DNA from 4 places in the Streptomyces sp. NBC_00237 genome. Region 4 is predicted to be linked to each of the others. Evidence: riboswitches for the same ligand, from Rfam matches in the RefSeq annotation. Region 4 holds a riboswitch; each other region holds the start of a gene.

The links. A riboswitch is a leader RNA that binds a small molecule or an ion and turns the genes downstream of it on or off. The one in region 4 is predicted to bind cyclic di-AMP.
Positions count from the first base shown of each region.
Region 1: linked by a shared signal. The riboswitch ahead of OG897_RS20005 (M23 family metallopeptidase) and the one ahead of OG897_RS15550 (LysM peptidoglycan-binding domain-containing M23 family metallopeptidase) in region 4 are both predicted to bind cyclic di-AMP.
Region 2: linked by a shared signal. The riboswitch ahead of OG897_RS25180 (C40 family peptidase) and the one ahead of OG897_RS15550 (LysM peptidoglycan-binding domain-containing M23 family metallopeptidase) in region 4 are both predicted to bind cyclic di-AMP.
Region 3: linked by a shared signal. The riboswitch ahead of OG897_RS00065 (M23 family metallopeptidase) and the one ahead of OG897_RS15550 (LysM peptidoglycan-binding domain-containing M23 family metallopeptidase) in region 4 are both predicted to bind cyclic di-AMP.

Region 1 covers NZ_JAPEMT010000002.1:1,374,054-1,376,245, forward strand. The annotation lists gene OG897_RS20000 (GntR family transcriptional regulator) at 1-435, opposite strand, end outside; gene OG897_RS20005 (M23 family metallopeptidase) at 594-1,388, opposite strand; cyclic di-AMP (ydaO/yuaA leader) riboswitch at 1,402-1,570, opposite strand; gene OG897_RS20010 (pitrilysin family protein) at 1,830-2,192, opposite strand, start outside.
Region 2 covers NZ_JAPEMT010000002.1:2,572,167-2,574,358, forward strand. The annotation lists gene pcrA (DNA helicase PcrA) at 1-984, opposite strand, end outside; cyclic di-AMP (ydaO/yuaA leader) riboswitch at 1,244-1,418, shown strand; gene OG897_RS25180 (C40 family peptidase) at 1,416-2,192, shown strand, end outside.
Region 3 covers NZ_JAPEMT010000001.1:18,529-20,720, forward strand. The annotation lists gene OG897_RS00065 (M23 family metallopeptidase) at 13-1,080, opposite strand; cyclic di-AMP (ydaO/yuaA leader) riboswitch at 1,308-1,441, opposite strand; gene OG897_RS00070 (PP2C family protein-serine/threonine phosphatase) at 1,758-2,192, opposite strand, start outside.
Region 4 covers NZ_JAPEMT010000002.1:264,720-266,911, forward strand. The annotation lists gene OG897_RS15550 (LysM peptidoglycan-binding domain-containing M23 family metallopeptidase) at 1-875, opposite strand, end outside; cyclic di-AMP (ydaO/yuaA leader) riboswitch at 880-1,087, opposite strand; gene OG897_RS15555 (tyrosine-protein phosphatase) at 1,407-2,192, shown strand, end outside.

The sequences.
Region 1 (2,192 bases), 1.1 Mb from region 4:
CGTGATCAGCCCGGGGCTGCCGGACGCCTGGGCGAGCGTCTCGTGGAACCAGCCGCCGAGCGCCGACAGATCCGCGGTCTCGGGCCGCCTCGCCCGCTCCTGCCCCAGCCTGACCAGGCCACGGAGCACTTTGAGGTGCGAGTCGGTGCGCCGGGAGGCCGCTCGCGCGGCGCCCAGCGGCTCCAGCAGCGTCCGCATCTCCAGCAGGTCGGCGGCCTCTTGGGCGGTCGGCTCGGCGACACAGGCGCCCGCGTGCCGCCGGGTGGTGACGAAGCCCTCGGCCTGAAGGGTGCGCAGCGCCTCGCGGACGGGAACGCGCGAGACGCCGTACCGGCGGGCCAGCACTTCCTCGGTGAGCCTGCTGCCGCGCGGCAGGACGCCGGAGACGATGTCGTCGCGGATCGCCGTACACACCGAATGCGCGGGAATGCGCATGCCCGGACCTCCGTCTGCCCACTGAATTGTTCCGTCAACTCTATTGCAGCGACCGGGAATTACGGAAGGCGGTTCGCCGGTACGGCAATCAGCCATGCCGTGGTACGAGAAATGCCCCGGCTCACACGGAGCCGGGGCATTTCGAGCGGGAGGCGCGGTCAGACGCTGACGCCGTGCTGACGCAGGTAGGAGACCGGGTCGATGTCCGAGCCGTACTCGGGCGAGGTGCGGGCCTCGAAGTGCAGGTGCGGGCCCGTGGAGTTGCCGGTCGAGCCGGACAGACCTATCTGGTCGCCGGAGCCGACGCTCTGGCCGACCGAGACGCTGATCGAGGCGAGGTGGCCGTACTGGGTGTACGAACCGTCGTTCATCCGGATCACGACGTTGTTGCCGTACGCGCCGCCCCAGCCCGCCTCGACGACCGTGCCGGAGCCGACGGCGACGACGGAGGAGCCGGAGGACGCGTGGAAGTCGACGCCGGAGTGGCTGCCGGAGGACCACAGGGAGCCGCCGGACTTGTAGCTCGTGGAGACGTACGAGTCGGCGACCGGCAGGCGGAAGGTGTTGAGGCGCTTGCGCTCGGCCTCGCGGGCGGCGCGCTCGCGCTCCTCGCGCTCCTTCTTGGCCTTCGCCTCGGCCTTGCGCTTGATCTCGGCCTTGCGCTTGATCTCCGCCTGGCGCTCGGCCTCGGCCTGGTCCAGCACCTCCTGCTGCGCGAGGGCCTGGGCCTCGACCTGCGCGGTCAGGGTGCCTGCGGCGGAGTGGTCCAGCGCGACGGCGCGGATGGAGCCGGTGTCTTCCGCGGCCAGGTCCTGCTCGGCGGCGATGGCCTGCGGGGCCAGCGTTCCGATGACACCGGTCGTGGTGAGGGCGGCGACTCCGGCGATGTTGGCGCTCTTGCGCGACAGCACGGAGGGACGCCGGTGCTTCCCGGCGGCACGGGTGAACGCCATGGAGTGGCTGTTTCCTTTCCTTCCTTCTCGCCTACCGGGTTAGCTGACGGGTTCGGAGCAGGAAGGTCTCCTACGGGCCCCACCTGCCCGTGAAGGGCGATGGCGTCCGATTCACCCCAGGGACTGATTGGGTCCCCGGCTCCCCAGGCTCGCGCCTGACGGGGACTCGGCGATGACTGCCCGGTGCCGCGGTTGCGGCGCGCTCTGACGGACAGCCGGGTCGACGCTAAGCGGCCCTTCTTTCAATCACCAAACAGACGGCCGCTTTTGTGAAGGAGCCCACACGGCAGACAGGCAACCTCTCCAATAAACCGGACATAAAGGAGGACCCCGACGACTCGGAAGTCAACGGGGCCCCACTTGTCCTGCTTTTCACCGGTTGCCCGGGTGGCCTTGGATCGGTCTTTGATCGGTCAGCCGGTCAGCCGGTCAGTCGGTCAGTCAGCCCGTGACGACCGTGACCTCGCCGATGTTCAGCGCCCGTACGGGATCCGCGATCACCGAGGCGTCCCCGACCAGGACCGTGACCAGCCTGTCCACCGGGAAGGCGTTCACCACGGCGGCGGTGGCCTCCACGGTGCCGGTCGCGGCGAGCCGCGCGTACAGCTGGGCCTGGAAGTCGTCGGGCAGGTGCTGCTCGACCTGGTCGGCCAGCGTGCCCGCGACCGCCGAGGCCGTCTCGTACTTGAGCGGGGCCACCCCGACGAGGTTCTGCACGGCGACGTCACGCTCGGCGTCGGTGAGACCCCCGGCCGCCAGCGTCCGCAGGACCTTCCAGAGGTCGTCCAGGGCGGGCCCGGTCGA
Region 2 (2,192 bases), 2.3 Mb from region 4:
GCGGAAGGCGTAGATCGACTGGTCGGCGTCACCGACCACGCACAGCTCACCGGGGGCGGCGGCCGGACCGGACGGGCCGACCAGCTCGCGGACCAGCGTGTACTGGGCGTGGTTGGTGTCCTGGTACTCGTCGACCATGACGTGCCGGAAGCGCATCCGGTAGTGCTCGGCGACGTCCGGGAACGCCTGGAGCAGGTGCACCGTGGTCATGATGATGTCGTCGAAGTCCAGCGCGTTCGCCTCGCGGAGGCGGGACTGGTACATCGCGTACGCCTGGGCGAGGGTCTTCTCGAAGCCGTCGGCGGCCTGCCCGGCGAAGGTCTCCTCGTCTATCAGCTCGTTCTTGAGGTTGGAGACCTTGGCGCTGAAGGACTTCGGCGGGAAACGCTTGGGGTCGAGGTCCAGGTCGCGGCAGACCAGGGCCATCAGGCGCTTGGAGTCGGCGGCGTCGTAGATCGAGAACGACGACGTGAAGCCGAGCTTCTTGGACTCGCGGCGCAGGATGCGCACGCACGCGCTGTGGAAGGTCGACACCCACATCATGTTGGCGCGCGGACCGACCAGCGCCTCGACGCGCTCCTTCATCTCGGCCGCGGCCTTGTTGGTGAAGGTGATCGCGAGGATCTGACCGGGGTGCACACCGCGCGCGGAGAGCAGGTGCGCGATGCGGTGGGTGAGCACGCGGGTCTTGCCCGAACCGGCTCCGGCCACGATGAGCAGCGGCGAACCGGCGTGCACGACGGCGGCGCGCTGGTTCTCGTTCAGCCCGTCGAGGAGCGCCGCCGGGTCGGTGACCGGGCGGGGGGCGCCGTCCCGGTAGTACGCGTCCCGGGGCGGCGGCGGACCGTCGAAGGCGCCCGCGAAGAGGTCGTGCGGAACCTCCTCCGGAGGGGCACCTTCTTCGGTGTCCTCCGGGGGCGGCGGGGCCGATTCGTCCTTGTTCTGGAGGTCGGCCAGGAAGCTGTCGTCAAAGAGGCTGCTCATCGCCTACCGAGTCTAGGCGGCCCCACTGACAGCCCGGCCCGGATTCCGCCACAACGGCGGTCGCACGGGGTCGCGGCGGGCCGGTGGTACGGGGCCGGGGCGGGCCGGACGCCACCGTCTGTGACGACTTCCTCACACCCCCGCGAAGGTCACGAAAACGTATCGGGCATATCGAACATCAGGCTTCCCACCCGTCACAGCCATTCGTTACGGTGCTGCGCGAGCGGCCCGTACCCCCCTCGGCGAACCGCGCCGGAACGGTCGCCGCACGCCGAATCCGCGCCGCCCGCAAGGCGGTTCGGAACCGGGGACCCACTCGTACCACCGGGGTGAATCGGCCCGTACCCCCCACGCACGCGGGCCGTAGGGCGCGCCTTCCTTGTCTCCTGCCCGAACCCGACAGCTAACCCGGTAGGCGGCCCACGGAAGGAATGCCTGCTTTGGCATCGCATCGCAAGCCACGCACCCGCACCACGTCGTTGATACGCACCTCCACACCCGGCGTCGGCGTCACGACCGCCGCTCTGATGACCGTCGGCATCGTCACCCAGTCCGCGCAGGCGGCCCCCGCCGCGCCGAAGCCCTCCGTCGAGGAGGTGCAGCAGAAGGTGGACGCGCTGTACCGGCAGGCCGGGGCGGCGACCCAGGAGTACAACGCGGCCAAGGAAGCCACCCGCAAGCAGAAGGGCAGGGTCGACGCGCTCCTCGACGACGTCGCCAAGCGCACCGACAAGCTCAACCAGGCCCGGCGCACGCTCGGCTCCCTCGCCGCCTCGCAGTACCGCAGCGGATCGGTGGGGTCCACCGCCGCACTGCTCCTCGCGGACGACCCGCAGTCGTACTTCGAGTCGCGGCGGCTGATGGCACGGGCCACCGAACGGCAGCAGAAGCTCATCGGCGACTACAGCACCCAGCAGGAGGCCGCCGCCAAGAAGCGGGGTGAGGCGACGCGCAGCCTGGAGCGGCTGACCACGGCGCAAGCCACGCTCCGGACGTCCAAACAGAACGTGCAGGACAAGCTGGGGCAGGCGCGCGGGCTGCTGTCGCGGCTGACCGAGCAGGAGAAGGCGCGGCTGGCGGAGCTGGAGCGCGAGCGGGAGGCGGAGGCCAAGCGCAAGGCGGACGAGCTGGCCCGGGAGCAGGCGCGGGAGGCCGCCAAGGAGAAGGAGCGGGAGAAGGAGAAGCCCGGAGAGGGCTCTGGATCAGGC
Region 3 (2,192 bases), on a different contig from region 4:
GGGTGGGACGGCTCAGACGGTCAGGCCCTTGCCGCGCAGCCAGGCCGCCGGGTCGATGCCGTCGCCGCCGGGCGTGTGCACCTCAAGGTGCAGGTGCACGCCGGAGACGTTGCCGGTGGCGCCCATGTTGCCGATGACCTGGCCCGTGGTGACCTGCTGGCCCGCCGAGACGTTCATCTGCGAGAGGTGGGCGTACCAGACCTCGGTGCCATCCTGGAGTTCCAGCACGATCCGGTAGCCGTACGGCCCCGACCAGCCCGCCGACTTGACGGTCGCGCCGTGCACGGCCTTGAGCGGGGTGCCCGCCTGGCCCGCGAAGTCGAGGCCGGTGTGCTGCCCGGAGGACCACATCGAACCGGCCTGCCCGTAGGTGGCGGTGAGGGTGTACGAGGAGACGGGCAGCGAGAAGCTGGCGGCGAGCTTGGCGAGACGCTCGGCCTCCGCCTTGGCCTCGGCTGCGGCCTTCTCCCTGGCCTCCTTCGCCGCCTGCTCCTTCTCGGCCTGCTCCGCCTTGGCGTCGGCCGCCTTCTGGGCCTTCTTCGCCTCGGCGGCGGCGTCCTTCACGGCCTGCTCGCGGGCCTCCTGCCGGACGGCCTCGTCGGCGGCGGCGCGCTGCTGGTCGGCCTGCTGGAGGATGCGGGCGCGCAGGCTCTCACCGGCGCCGGTGGACTGGCCCCCGGCAGAGGCGTGAGTGGCGGCGGCCGGAGCCGCGGCGACGGCGACGCCCGCGTCCGCTGTGTCATCGTCATCGGCGTCCGTGTCCGCATCCCCGACCAGCGCGCCCACGCCCGGCAGGGACGTGGCGTCCGGCAGCGAGTCGGCGAGCGAGTCGAGGGACTCGGTGATCTGGTCCGGCAGCGATATCGACACGGCGGGCTTGTCCTGCGCCGTGGCGATGCCGCCCGCACCGACGGCGGCGATGACGCCGACGCCCAGGACCGTGGAGCTGCGGGCGAGGGAGCCGCGCTGCTTGGCGACCCGGTGCTTGCCGCGTACGGGGGCGAGGGTGTCGGCGGTGGGGTTCCACTCCTCGGCGGAGGCCGCGGGAGCCGCGGAGCCGTCCGGAGCGTCGAATTCCACGAAGCCCTCGAAGCCTCCGCGAGGCTGCTGCGGGATCTGGGACGCCTGGGGTGAGTGCGGATCCTGCGGTGCATGCGTGACCTGCGGCGCCAGGACGGCGGTGTCCCCGATGCCGGGTCCCGCCTCGTGGTCGTCGTTCGGAACGCCGTACGCCTGGTAGGAGAACCCAGGGGCCGAGAAAGCGGGGGCTGCGGAGGCAGACCTGTTGGACGCCACGGGGGCGCGCTCCTTTCCTTCCTTCTCGCCTACCGGGTTAGCTGACGGGTTCGGAGCAGGAAGGTCTCCTACGGGCCAAATTCAGCCCGATTCACCCCAAATGGTGGTTCCCCGGTTTCCTCACGGAATTCGGCGCACGCGCGCGGCGCCGCCTCTGACGACGGCTGGGACGACCGCACTGCGTTATCGAACGTTAATAGACACACAAGTGGAATTCCAAGCTGTCCCTCTTGATCGTTAACGCTGCGCACGCACCCATGGCCATGACATTCAGGGCGATATGACAACGAATCAGGGCGGAAGCACGGCTCTCCAACCACCCCTTCCGCCCCACCCTTCCCACCCTCGCAAACCCTCCACAACTGATAGATCGTCAATTGTTATGTGAAGAGATCCCTGTCGCGCACACCCCGTGACGGACCGTGCACACCGGTGTGATCCCCCGCCGCGCCGCCCTCCTCCTACGGCCGCTTGACGATCTCCACCGTCCGCCGCCGCCCCGGCTGCCCCACCCCCGGCCGCCCCACCGCGAGCAGCGCCATGTCGTCGGTCTGCTTGCCGCCCGTGTGCACGCGCACATCACTGGTCAGCGCGTCCAGTACGGCCTCGGGCCCGGGAAAGAGCGAGCGCCGCAGCCGCACCGCCGGGTCGTAGAAGACGCCCGCCTGGTCCCGCGCCTCGGAGAGGCCGTCGGTGTAGAACACCAGCGTCGACCCCGGCGGATACGTGAACTCCCGCGCCCGGTCCGGCCAGTCCCCCAGGTCCCCCATCCCCAGCGGCAGCGCGAACTCCTCCGGCTCCAGTACGTCCAGCTCGCCGTCCGCGTACAACAGCAGCGGCTCCGGATGCCCCCGGTTCACCAGCCGTACGACGCCCTCGCCGCGCGGGATCTCCGC
Region 4 (2,192 bases):
GAGTAGCCGATCTGCTGGCCGCCGGAGACGCCCTGGCCGGAGCGGACGTTCAGCACGGAGAGGTGCGCGTACTGCGAGTAACGGCCGTCGTTGTGCCGGATGACGACCTCGTTGCCGTACGCGCCGCCCCAACCGGCGGAGACCACGGTGCCCGCGCCGACGGCCTTGACCGGGGTGCCGGAGGACGCGCGGAAGTCGACACCCGTGTGGTAACCGCTGGACCAGCTGCCGCCGGAGGCGCGGTACGGGGTGGAGACGCCCGAGGGGACGGGCGCGGAGAAGCCGGAGCTCTTGGACTGCTGGCGCTCGGTCCGCCGGGACTCGGCCTTCTTCTCCACGCGCTTCTCGGCCCGCTGCTCCGCGCGCTGTTCCGTACGCTCCACGCGCTCGGTCTTCTGCTGCTGCGCGACGGGGGCGGACGCCTGCCGGTCGGAGGCGGCGGAGGCCGAGGAGCCGGACCCGGCCGGGGCCTTGCCGCCGAGGGTGAGCTTCATGCCGGGGAAGATCAGCGACGGATCCTCACCGACGACCTTCTCGTTGTCGCTGTAGACCTTCTGCCAGCCGCCGCGCACGTCCTCGTCCGCCGCGATCTTCGACAGGCTGTCGCCGCTCACCACGGAGTACGTACGGGTGTCGGTCTGCGGCGCGGCCTTCTGCGGCTGCTGCGCCTGCGGGGCCGTCCGCTGCTGCGGAATCTGCGCCTTCGGCGCCTCCTGCGGCAGCGCGACAGGCGCCGCACCCTTGTCCACGGCGTGCGCCCCGGTGGCGCCGATGAGCGGAAGGGCCAGTGCCGCACCGCCCGTACCGGCGGCGACGAAGCCGCGGGTGAGCGAGGAACTGGGCTTCGGGCGGCGGTGCTTACCCTTTGCAGGCATGACGGATTCCTCTCCGGCGCCTGCGAGGTGAGCTGTCGGGTTCGGGCTGGAGCTGCCCGGCCTCGCTCCGGTGGGAGCGCTGCTTCACCCCAAGCCGTACCGGCGGACTTTCGTCCTCCGGGTCCGGCGTACTACCTGGGTCCCCCGCTCCTGCCACACGAAGAAAGTGGGTGCGGACTCCGAGCGGTGGCAGGATTCGGCGGTCCACCCGGATTGACGGTGACCGTAAGCGAGTGCGGACCGCCTGAACAAGCCGTTCCCGCCTTCTCCTTCTCCCGGACACCCCTTCTCCACGATTCTCCCGGTCGCGAGCAACCGTCCCGGACGCCATCTCCCGCCTCTGGCCTGCCGTTTGACGCTTCGGCAGCAGAAGTCACTGCCGTCCCTATGATTCTGCTCACTCGCCCTCCCGCATCCCCCGAGTTGGTTGCCCGGGGCCCCCATTTCGGGGTGGATCGGCGTACGTCTGTCGTATTGTCGGCCAGTGTCCGCCGACGTGCCCGCGTCGGTGAACGACCTTGAGGAGCACTCGTGACGCAGCAGGCATCGCCGTCGGCCGAGCCGGATCTCGCAGGTGTACGGAACTTCCGCGACGTGGGCGGCCTGCCGACCGTCGACGGCGGGCGGACACGTTACGGACGGCTCTTCCGCAGCGGCCACCTGGCGCACGCCACCGAGACGGACACGGCGTTCTTCGACGCCCTCGCCCTCCACACGGTCTTCGACTTCCGCAATGCGGCGGACCAGCGGCTGGAGGGTCCGGACGTCGAGCTGACGGGCGTACGGAACGTGAACATCCCGCTGAGCGACCCGGCGGACGGCACGGAGTTCTGGCGGATGGTGCGCGACGGGAACATCGACCAGCTGCGCGAGGTCCTCGCCGACGGCAAGGCCGCGGCCCGCATGACGGATTCGTACCGCCGCATGATCGCGGAGCGGACGGCGGAGCACAGCCGGGTACTGCACGCGCTCGCGGAGGACAGCGTTCCGGCACTGATGCACTGTGCGGCGGGCAAGGACCGGGCGGGTCTGGCGATCGCTGTGACGCTGCTGGCCGTGGGCGTGGAGCCGGACGCGATCCGCGCGGACTACGTGAAGTCCAACGACCCGCACCGCCGGTACAGGGTGCGTCGCGGCAGCGACTCCCCCGAGGCGATGAACGCCGAGGTCATGAGCCTGCTCGCACCGCTCTTCGATGCCCGCGTGGAGTACCTGGACGCGGCCTTCGACACCATCGAGGAGACCTGGGGCACCACGGACGCCTACCTGGAACAGGGCCTGCGACTCTCCCCCGAGGTCCGCGCGGCACTGCGTGAG